DNA from 3 places in the Gordonia sp. SCSIO 19800 genome. Region 2 is predicted to be linked to each of the others. Evidence: riboswitches for the same ligand, from Rfam matches in the RefSeq annotation. Region 2 holds a riboswitch; each other region holds the start of a gene.

Region 1 (3,386 bases), on a different contig from region 2:
ACGTCGCGCAGGTCTTCATCTCCGGCGAACCTGGTCGATTCACACCGCTCCCCGACGCCGACCCCGCCTCGGTCGAGCTCCCGGCTGCCCCCGACGCCGGGCTACCCGCCCTGTTCCTCGTGTCGGGGGGCACCACCGGACTGCCGAAACTCATCGCGCGCACGCACGACGACTACGACCTCAACGCCCGGCTGTCCGCGGACGTCGCCGGCCTCACCGCCGACGACACCTACCTCGTCGCCCTGCCGGCCGCGCACAACTTTCCGCTGTGCTGCCCGGGAATCCTGGGCGTCTTCGGTGCGGGCGGCCACGTCGTCTTAGCCGACAACCCCAGTCCGGACAACACTTTCGACCTCATCGAGCGGCACCGCGTCACGGTGACCGCGCTCGTCCCCGCGCTCGCGCAACTCTGGTGCGCGGCGACCGAGTGGGAGCCGGCGGACATCAGCTCCCTGCGCCTGCTGCAGGTGGGCGGCGCCAAGCTGGCACAGTCCGACGCCGTCGCCCTCGACGCGGCCCTCGGCCCCGTCGTCCAGCAGGTCTTCGGCATGGCCGAGGGGCTGATCTGCTACACCCGGACCGACGACCCGCGTGACTTGGTGCACCAAGTGCAAGGGGCACCGATGTCGGAGCTCGACGAGGTGCGGGTCGTCGACGAGGGCGGAGCCGATGTCCCCGACGGGGAAGAAGGTGAACTGCTGGTGCGGGGGCCCTACACGATCCGCGGTTACTACCGCGCCACGGCGCACAACGAGAAGTCCTTCACGCCGGACGGCTTCTACCGGTCCGGGGACAAGGTCACCCGGCTGCCGTCGGGGCACCTGGCCGTGACCGGCCGCATCAAGGACACCATCGTGCGCGCCGGGGAGAACGTCGCCGCCGACGACGTCGAGGAGAACCTCCTCGCCCACGATTCGGTCCGGCAGGTCGCGGTGGTCGGGCTGCCCGACAACGCCCTCGGTGAGAAGATCTGTGCGGCAGTCGTGCTCTCGCACGAACACCCCCCGGCCCGACCACTCGAGCTCGCCGCGATCCGCACCTTCCTCGCCGACCGCGGACTCGCCTCCTTCAAACTGCCCGACGTGGTCCGCGTCGTACGCACACTGCCGGTCACCGCAGTCGGCAAGATCGACAAGAAGGTGCTCCGCGAGACACTGCTGTCGGAGCCGTCGGCGGGCTGAGCCGAGTCGGAGCCCGTTCCTCACACCGGCGCGAGGAGCGCGACCACCGCTCCATAATCCGACGGAAGCGCGTAACCCCTGCTCCCTGAGGTGCGAGGAGCGATAGCGACGAGCCTCGAAGGGTCCGGCGAGGAATGTTCTGGAGCCGCCGAGGCTTACCTTCGGATCACACCGGCGCGAGCGTCACGATCCCGGGATGGCCGTCGAGATAGTGCTTGGTGAAGGTGCACACGGGCCGCAGGCGGGCGCCCTGCTCGCGGGTGAAGTGCACGACGGTGCGGGTGAGTCGGGTGGCGAGACCATGTCCAGTGTACTCGTCGTAGAGCACGGTGTGTAGGACGGTGATGGTGGTCTGACCGTCGACCGTCTCGGTCGAATAGCCGAGCACGCCGACCAGGTCGCCGGCGACCCACAGCTCGAACCGGTCGCGGTCGGGATTGTGCACCACCTGCGAGATCTGCTGCAGGATCGACTTCGCCGACTGTGGTGGTCGCTGACGATGCTTGCGTAGCACCCGACCCTCCTCACCTCTTGATCGTGGACATCGGACCACTGACATGTGCCGTCCGAACCTCGGCATAGGCCCCGCTTGTGATCCGGGTCACACGGTACCTTACGGAACCGTAACTGATGACCCCGATCGTCCGGTCGTCGCACATCGAGACGGTCGCGCGCACCCCTACGACCCGAACGAACTCCGCGCTGTAGGGTGGCGGACGCACGACAACTACACCGCGGGGGCTCTCACGATGACCGAGGGCTGAGATGGCGACGGGCGGTCGCCGACCGCTCGAACCTGTCCGGGTAATGCCGGCGTAGGGAGACAAGCCATGGGCACACGTGTATCCGCGACTCGCGACGGCAGCGCACCCGCCGACTCAGGGTTCCTGACCCTCGGTCCGATCGAGGGCAGCACCAAGCACTACCTCACGGTCGGCGACCTGCGCGTCCCGCAGCGTCGTATCCACCTCACCAACGGCGAACACCTCGACGTCTACGACACCTCGGGTCCGTACACCGATCCGACGGCGCGCATCGACGTCGAGAAGGGCCTCGCCCCCACCCGCGACAACTGGCGCCGCCCGGAACCGGTCGACGGCGCGAGCACCCAGCTAGCTTGGGCGCGGGCCGGGATCATCACCGAAGAGATGCGGTTCATCGCCGCCCGAGAGGGCATCGACCCCGAACTGGTCCGGTCGGAGGTGGCGATCGGGCGAGCGGTCATCCCGGCGAACCACCGGCATCCGGAGTCCGAACCGATGATCATAGGCAAGAACTTCGCGGTGAAAGTCAATGCGAACATCGGTAATTCGGCGGTGCGCAGCTCGATCTCCGACGAGGTCGAGAAGATGGTGTGGGCCACCCGCTGGGGCGCCGACACGATCATGGATCTCTCGACCGGCGCCGACATCCACACCACCCGCGAGTGGATCATGCGTAACTCGCCGGTCCCCGTGGGGACGGTTCCGATCTACCAGGCGCTGGAGAAGGTCAACGGCGATCCCGCCTCGCTGACCTGGGAACTGTATCGCGACACCGTGATCGAGCAGGCCGAGCAGGGTGTCGACTACATGACCGTGCATGCCGGTGTCCTGCTGCGCTACGTTCCGCTGACCGCGAAGCGGGTGACGGGCATCGTCTCGCGCGGCGGTTCGATCATGGCGGCCTGGTGTCTCGCGCACCACCGGGAGTCGTTCCTGTACACGCACTTCGACGAATTGTGCGAGATCTTCCGCCGCTACGACATCACGTTCTCCCTCGGCGACGGCTTGCGCCCCGGATCGATCGCCGACGCGAACGACGAGGCCCAGTTCGCCGAACTCCGCACTCTCGGCGAGCTGACCGCGATCGCCAAATCGCATGGTGTGCAGGTCATGATCGAAGGCCCCGGGCACGTCCCGATGCACAAGATCGCCGAGAACGTGCGCCTGGAGGAGGAGTTGTGCGAGGAGGCCCCCTTCTACACCCTGGGTCCGCTCGCCACCGACATCGCGCCGGCCTACGACCACATCACCTCGGCCATCGGCGCGGCGATGATCGCTCAGGCCGGCACCGCGATGCTGTGCTACGTGACTCCGAAAGAGCATCTAGGACTTCCGGACCGCGACGACGTCAAGGTCGGCGTGATCACGTACAAGATCGCGGCGCACTCGGCCGACCTGGCCAAAGGCCACCCGCGGGCACAGGAACGCGACGACGCACTGA
Region 2 (3,386 bases):
CCTGCCGGCCGTCGTGCTCGCACAGCAGGAACGTCGTGACCATGCCGTCGACGACCCGCTGGTGCAGCCGGACGATCTGAACCGGGGCGCCGACGTCGTAGAGGATCGAGGTCATCGCACCGACGGGGCCGGCGGCGACGGCGCTGCGGGACATGATGCGGTCGGCGATCGCGAGCGTCGCGCGGCACTCGACCAGGTCGCCCGAGTACGGGACGGCAGAGAAGGAGCCCAGCCGGATCGTGCCGCCACGGGAGTACTCGTCGGTGAATTCCGGCCAGGTCATCCCGGCGGCCTCCTCGTGCATCCCAGGGGGAAGCGGGCGGCCGAAACGTGCGGCGAAGTGGTCGCCGCCGTGCCGGTCGTCGCGCTCGGTCCACGAACAGGATCGACGAGGTAGATGAAGAGGGTGCATCTCGAAAACCGATTTCGGTCGAAGAACGGATGACCGACTGGAGAGCGCAACCGACCCGCAGCGGGGGGTCGGTCAGATTCAGACCCCGCTGCGGCGGGTTACGAGAACGCTCGTGATGCACAACATGATCGGTCCACCATAGACCCGCGACACCGACCGGGCAAACGTGTTTCCGCCAGGGAACCGCTAGAGCATCGCGGCGAGGTCGCCGGCTGCGGCGGCCGGGTCGTCGGCCGCGGTGATGGCCCGCACGACGACGATGCGCCGCGCCCCGAGCGCGGTGACCTCCCCGACGCGGCCGGCGTCGACCCCGCCGATGGCGAACCACGGCTTGGCTGATTGTGTTGCGGCCGTTGAGGACACGAGGTCGAGGCCGGCGGCGGCGCGGCCCGGTTTGGTGGGGGTGGTCCAGCACGGACCGACGCAGAAGTAGTCGACGTCGTCGTCGGCGATCGCGGCGGCAGCCTGCTCGGGGTCGTGGGTCGAGGCGCCGATGACGACGTCCGGTCCGACGATCCGGCGGGCCGCCGACGGCGACAGGTCGCCCTGTCCGACGTGCAGGACATCGGCCCCGGAGAGCGCCGCGATGTCGGCGCGGTCGTTGACCGCCAGCAGGGCACCGTGCGCGTCGGCGACCGTCCGCATGCCCGCGAGGATCTCGAGTTCCTCGCCCGCCTCCAGGGTCCCGAATTCGCGCTCACCCGGCGAGTTCTTGTCGCGCAGCTGCACGATGTCGACGCCGCCCGCGAGCGCCGCGTCGACGAAGTCGAGCAGATCACCGCGTTCGCGCCGGGCGTCGGTGCACAGGTACAGGCGGGCCGTGGAGAGCCGCCGGCGACGGTCCGTCGCGGAGCCGGGGTCCGTCGACGCGGAGCTGGTGCGGTTCGGGGTCGTCACGCCGACCAGGCTAACCGGACCCCCGACGCCCCGGCGTAGGGTGGATCGCACGAACACACGGGAGTCCGGATCGGCCGGGCTGAGAGTGCGGACAGATTCCGCTGACCGTCGAACCTGATCCGGGTCATTCCGGCGAAGGAAGGTGATTCCCAGCGTGGATTCCCCACCGCAGCGCCCTGCCCACCGCGCCCTGACGGTCGTCGGGGGCGGTGTCATCGGGCTGACCTGTGCGCTCACCGCGGCCGACGCCGGATGGCGGGTTCGCGTCCTCGACGCCGGCACCGACGAGCGCGCGTCCTGGGTCGCCGGCGGCATGCTCGGTTCACTCGGCGAGGGTCATCCCGGCGAGGACGCGTCCCTGGCCCTGTCGGTCGAATCGGTCCGGCTGTGGCCGGCGCTCGTGAAGCGGCTCGACGACCCGGGTGTCGTCACCGCCACCGACTCGCTGTTCGTCGCGGCCTCGGCCACCGACATCGAATACCTGCGGCATCTCGCCGATTTCGTCTGGGCCGGGCAGCCCGCCACCGATGCCGCGCTGCAGTCGGTGACCGGCCGCGACATCCGGACCCTGGAACCGTCGCTGAGCTCTCGACTGGTCGGTGGCTACCGCGCGGTCGGCGAGTGGTCCGTCGACAACCGGCGGCTGCTCGAGGCGTTGCGCGCCGCCGCGACGTCGGCGGGTGCCGAGTTGGTCTCCGCGCGCGTCGAATCCCTGGCCGACCTCGACGACCTCGGTTCCGACACCCAGATCCTGCTCGCCGCTGGACTGGGCACCGCGGCCCTCTGGCCGGGTGTGGACCTGCATGCGGCGAAGGGGGAGATCCTCCGCCTGCACCGCACGCGCTGGTCGGTGCCGCCGCCCGGTCACGTCGTCCGGGCACGCCTCCACGGGCGGGCCGTGTACCTGGTGCCGCGCGAGGACGGAGTCGTCGTCGGCGCCACCCAGTACGAGGCCGAGGGGACGGCCGACCGCGCGCCGCAGGCCGGCGGGGTCGCGGATCTGCTCGCCGACGCGATCGAGGTCTTCCCCGGGCTGCGGACCTACGAACTGACCGAAGCGGGGGCCGGTCTGCGGCCGTGCACCGCGGACGGATTGCCGATCGTCACCCGTGTGGACACACGAACGGTCGTGGCGACCGGGCACGGGCGCAACGGGATCGTCCTCGCCCCGGGCACCGCCGCCCGCGTGTTGTCGATTCTGGAAGGAGCAGAGGAATGAGTATCACCGCCAGCATCACCGTCAACGGCAAGAGCGTCGACGTCGGCGCCGACACGTCGGTGCGCGACGTCGTCACCGGGCTGGGGTTGCCGGACCGGGGGATCGCGGTCGCGGTGGACGGCGCGGTCGTCCCGCGCGGCCGCTGGGACCGGCACACGATGACCGACGGTGCCGTCGTCGAGATCGTCACGGCGGTGCAGGGTGGCTGACCTCGCCGATCTGAAGCCCGACGCCTCGCGGACCGAGCAGAAGTCCGGCGACGAGACGATCCCGGATGCGGACCATCTGCGCATCGCCGGTCGCGACTTCTCGTCGCGACTCATCACCGGTACCGGCGGCGCGTCGAATCTCGCGACCCTGGAACGCGCGCTGGTCGCGTCGGGGACCGAGCTGACCACCGTCGCGGTTCGGCGCGTCGACGCGGCCTCGGGCACCGGGGTCTTCGATCTGCTGCGCCGGCTCGACATCGCCGTCCTGCCCAACACCGCGGGCTGTCACACCACCGCCGAGGCGGTCCTGACCGCCCAGCTGGCGCGCGAGGCGTTCGAGACCGACTGGGTGAAGCTCGAGGTGGTCGCCGACGAACGCACCCTGATGCCCGACGCCATCGAACTCGTCGACGCCGCGGCCGCACTGGTGGCCGACGGTTTCGTCGTGCTGGCCTACACCAACGACGATCCGGTCCTGGCCGCGCGACTCGCCGATCTCGGGGTGGCGGCGGTGATGCCCCTCGGATCGCCCATCGGGACCGGACTCGGAATCCTCAACCCGCACAACATCGAGATGATCGTCGACGACTGCCACACCCGCTTCGACGACCCGCTGCCGGTCATTCTCGACGCGGGCATCGGCACGGCG
Region 3 (3,386 bases), on a different contig from region 2:
GGCGTGAGTTCCTGACCCACCGTGAGCGTGTCGAAGTCGACGGCACCGAAGGCGCCCGGCGACTGCGTCGGGTCGGGGAGGTCGTAGCGACCCGCCTTCGGCTCGACGGTGTGCCCGGATTCGCCGATGGCGTCGACCTTGATCATCACGTGGTCGAGGGACGCCTCGAGTTCGGGGTCGACGTCCATGCCGGGACGCGCGGCCAGGGAGGTCCACGTGGTCATGACCGGCTCGTCGTGCTGGTTCCAGATGACGTTCTTGGTGACCATCAGGTCGATCATCTCGGGACTGCTCACATGGCGGAACGACTCGAGCGAGACGTCGCAGATCAGGCGGTCCCCGACCTTCATCGGCTGGTGGTAGACCAGCCGCTGATCGGTCTGCATGATCTGCCACATGTCGTAGCCGGTGACGACGTCTTCGAAGAGCTTGCGCTGGGCGATGATCCCGAGCACCGACACGTAGGTGGGCGCGGCGATCAGGCGGTCGTGACCGAAGGCCCGGGCGCCCTCCTCGCTCCAGTGGGTCGGGTGCGCATCCTGCACCGCCATCGCGTGCTTACGGATCTCCTCGCGGCCGATCTCGTAGTAGTCGTCGACCGTGTAGTGGAAGCCGACGAGGCTCTGCGTGTGGGCGGCGATCTCGTCGGGGGTCGGCTTCGCGCCACCGTTCGACGCCTCGTCCGGACGATCCTGGATCTCGGCTCCGCTTACCTGTGACATTGAGCTCTACTCCCTTCGGGCCCGACACAGCAAGACGGGCTGCCTCATCGAGAGGCAGCCCGCTGCTGGTGGTACTTCGAAACGGCCGACGACAGCGTCAGCGCGATTCCTTGTGCCCCTGATGCTTGCCGCAGTTCGGGCAGAACTTCTTGATCTCGAGGCGATCGGGATCGTTGCGGCGGTTCTTCTTCGTGATGTAGTTACGGTGCTTGCACACCTCGCAGGCCAAGGTGATCTTGGGGCGAACATCTGTTGAGGAGGCCACTTGATTGCCTTCTTTCGGGTGGTACGTGGTCGGGTTCGGAAGTTCCCTCAGGGCTTGCGACCCTTGCGCTCGGTTCCGGTCGGACCCGATGTGTAGCGGTGGAGGGACTCGATCCCTCGACCTCACGATTATGAGTCGTGCGCTCTAACCAGCTGAGCTACACCGCCCCGCGGACTTCTCGTCCAGCGAGCCCCCTGACGGAATCGAACCGTCGACCTTTTCCTTACCATGGAAACGCTCTGCCGACTGAGCTAAGGGGGCGTGCCCCGGGCGGTTGTGCCCGAGAGCCTTAACGAGGTTACACACTCGCGTCTGCGCTAGACAAATCGCTGGTCGGAGACCGTCTGTAGAGCAGTTTCGCGAGAATGGACCACGCTGTGGCAGGTATAGGATTCGAACCTATGTAGCTTGCGCGACGGATTTACAATCCGCTCCCTTTGGCCGCTCGGGCAACCTGCCGTGCCGCTCTTCCGGCCACCGTGACGGCCGTACGAACAACGCCGTGAAGAATACAACGAACACCGCATCAACGCGCAAACCGGCTGGTCAACAGGCCGGGACACGGTCGTGGCACAGGCGTCCCACTGCGACCCCCACTCCTGCTACTGTGGCTGCGTTCTGACACGGGGTGCTCCGCGACGCGGGGCTGAGATGAGACCCGAGAACCTGTCCAGGTAATGCTGACGAAGGGATGTCATGTCTGTGCATGCGCGCATGCCGGTCTCCGGCCGATTCTCCGACCACCTCTGGGAGGAGACGAAGGGGTTGCGGACGGCGATCGACGACCTCGAGTTCCTGCGGCGGCTCGGCGACGGGACGCTGCCACTGGAGGTGTTCCGCACCTACATGGAGCAGGACTCGCTGTACCTGGCCGGGTACGCGAAGGCCCTCGCCATCCTGGCGTCGAAGTCCCCCGACCCGCAGACCGCGGGGTTCTGGGCGAACTCGTCGGCCACCGCGGCCACCGTCGAGTCGGCGCTGCACGGCGACCTGCTCAACGGCGGCCAGCTGCCTCCGCGTGAGGGCGAACCCGAGCCGTCGCCGGCGTGCCTGGGGTACGTGTCCTATCTGACCGCCGTCGCCGCGACCGAGTCGTATGCGGTCGGCGCCGCCGCGGCCCTGCCCTGCTTCTGGATCTACGCGGAAGTCGGCCGGGCCCTGGCCGCGAGTGCGGCCCAGGTACTCGCCGCCGACCCGAACCACCCCTACGCGCAGTGGGTGACCACCTACGACGCCCCGGATTTCCAGGAATCCGCCTCGCGGGCAAGGGAACTCGTGGACGAGGCCGCGGCGCACGCCGGCGAGCGGGAGCGGGCCGCGATGGCCACGGCGTTCACCGTCGCCACCCGGTTCGAGCTTCTGTTCTGGGACACCGCGCTGAACCCGCAGCCGTGGCCCGCCGCATGAGCGCCCGCGCGCGCCGCCTCCTCACCGTGCTCGCCGCCGCGGTCGTCGCGTCGTCGGCGATCACCGCATGCGGTTCGGGCGCCGATTCGGACGGCACCATCCGATTCGCGCTCGACTGGTCCCCGAACACCAACCACACGGGATTGTTCGTGGCGCAGCAGCGCGGCTGGTTCGAGGAGGCCGGACTCGACGTCGAGATCCTGCCGTACAACAACACCGCCGTGGACACCATCGTGGACGCGGGCAACGCCGAGTTCGGTATCAGCACCCACAACTCGTCGACCTTCTCGCGGGCATCGGGCGCGCAGACCATCTCCGTGTTCGCGCCGCTGCAGAAGTGGGCCACCGGCATCGGTGTCCGCGCCGACCGCCGCGACATCACGAGCCCGAAGGACCTCGACGGGAAGACATACGCCGGTTTCGGCGACCCGGGCGAGGAGAAGACCCTCGAGCAGGTGATCCGAAACGACGGCGGCACCGGCGAGTTCACCTCGGTGACCCTCGGGACCTCGGCTTACGAGGCGGTCTACTCCGGTCAGGCCGACTTCACCGTCTCCTATCTCGCGTGGGAGGGCATCGAGGCCGAACATCGCGGAACCCCGATGAGGTACTTCCACTACACCGACTTCGGATTCCCGGAGGCATACGCGATCGTCGTCGACGCCAACGAGGACTGGCTGGCGGACAACCCGGACCGCGCGGCGGCCTTCGTGACGGCGCTGCAGCGCGGTTACCAGGCGGCGGCCGACGACCCGGACGCGGCGGCCCGCGACCTCCTCGCCGCCAACCCCGGTGCGTTCAACGACGAGCAGTTGGTGTTCCAGAGCCAGCGCATGCTGGCCGGTCAGTACATGAAGGACGCCGACGGCCGGGTCGGGCGACAGACGCTCGAACAGTGGGCCGGGAACTCCGGGTTCCTGTACCGCAGTGGTCTGCTGACCGGCCCGGACGGGGCGCCGCTCACGACCGAGCCGGACTGGTCGACGTACTTC

What was found. A riboswitch is a leader RNA that binds a small molecule or an ion and turns the genes downstream of it on or off. The one in region 2 is predicted to bind thiamine pyrophosphate.
Region 1: another riboswitch for thiamine pyrophosphate. It lies ahead of thiC (phosphomethylpyrimidine synthase ThiC); the one in region 2 lies ahead of thiO (glycine oxidase ThiO).
Region 3: another riboswitch for thiamine pyrophosphate. It lies ahead of KB201_RS04765 (TenA family protein); the one in region 2 lies ahead of thiO (glycine oxidase ThiO).

The regions. Positions count from the first base shown of each region.
Region 1 is NZ_JAGRQM010000004.1:330,517-333,902, reverse strand. Features, by position in the region: gene KB201_RS07395 ((2,3-dihydroxybenzoyl)adenylate synthase) at 1-1,181, shown strand, start outside; gene KB201_RS07390 (GNAT family N-acetyltransferase) at 1,348-1,695, opposite strand; TPP riboswitch at 1,906-2,020, shown strand; gene thiC (phosphomethylpyrimidine synthase ThiC) at 2,012-3,386, shown strand, end outside.
Region 2 is NZ_JAGRQM010000014.1:9,326-12,711, forward strand. Features, by position in the region: gene KB201_RS15915 (hypothetical protein) at 1-283, opposite strand, end outside; gene thiE (thiamine phosphate synthase) at 599-1,309, opposite strand; TPP riboswitch at 1,357-1,468, shown strand; gene thiO (glycine oxidase ThiO) at 1,464-2,528, shown strand; gene thiS (sulfur carrier protein ThiS) at 2,525-2,737, shown strand; gene KB201_RS15935 (thiazole synthase) at 2,796-3,386, shown strand, end outside.
Region 3 is NZ_JAGRQM010000003.1:166,528-169,913, reverse strand. Features, by position in the region: gene KB201_RS04790 (fused (3R)-hydroxyacyl-ACP dehydratase subunits HadA/HadB) at 1-722, opposite strand, end outside; gene rpmG (50S ribosomal protein L33) at 820-987, opposite strand; tRNA gene KB201_RS04780 (tRNA-Met) at 1,081-1,154, opposite strand; tRNA gene KB201_RS04775 (tRNA-Thr) at 1,176-1,248, opposite strand; tRNA gene KB201_RS04770 (tRNA-Tyr) at 1,366-1,446, opposite strand; TPP riboswitch at 1,602-1,696, shown strand; gene KB201_RS04765 (TenA family protein) at 1,684-2,394, shown strand; gene KB201_RS04760 (ABC transporter substrate-binding protein) at 2,391-3,386, shown strand, end outside.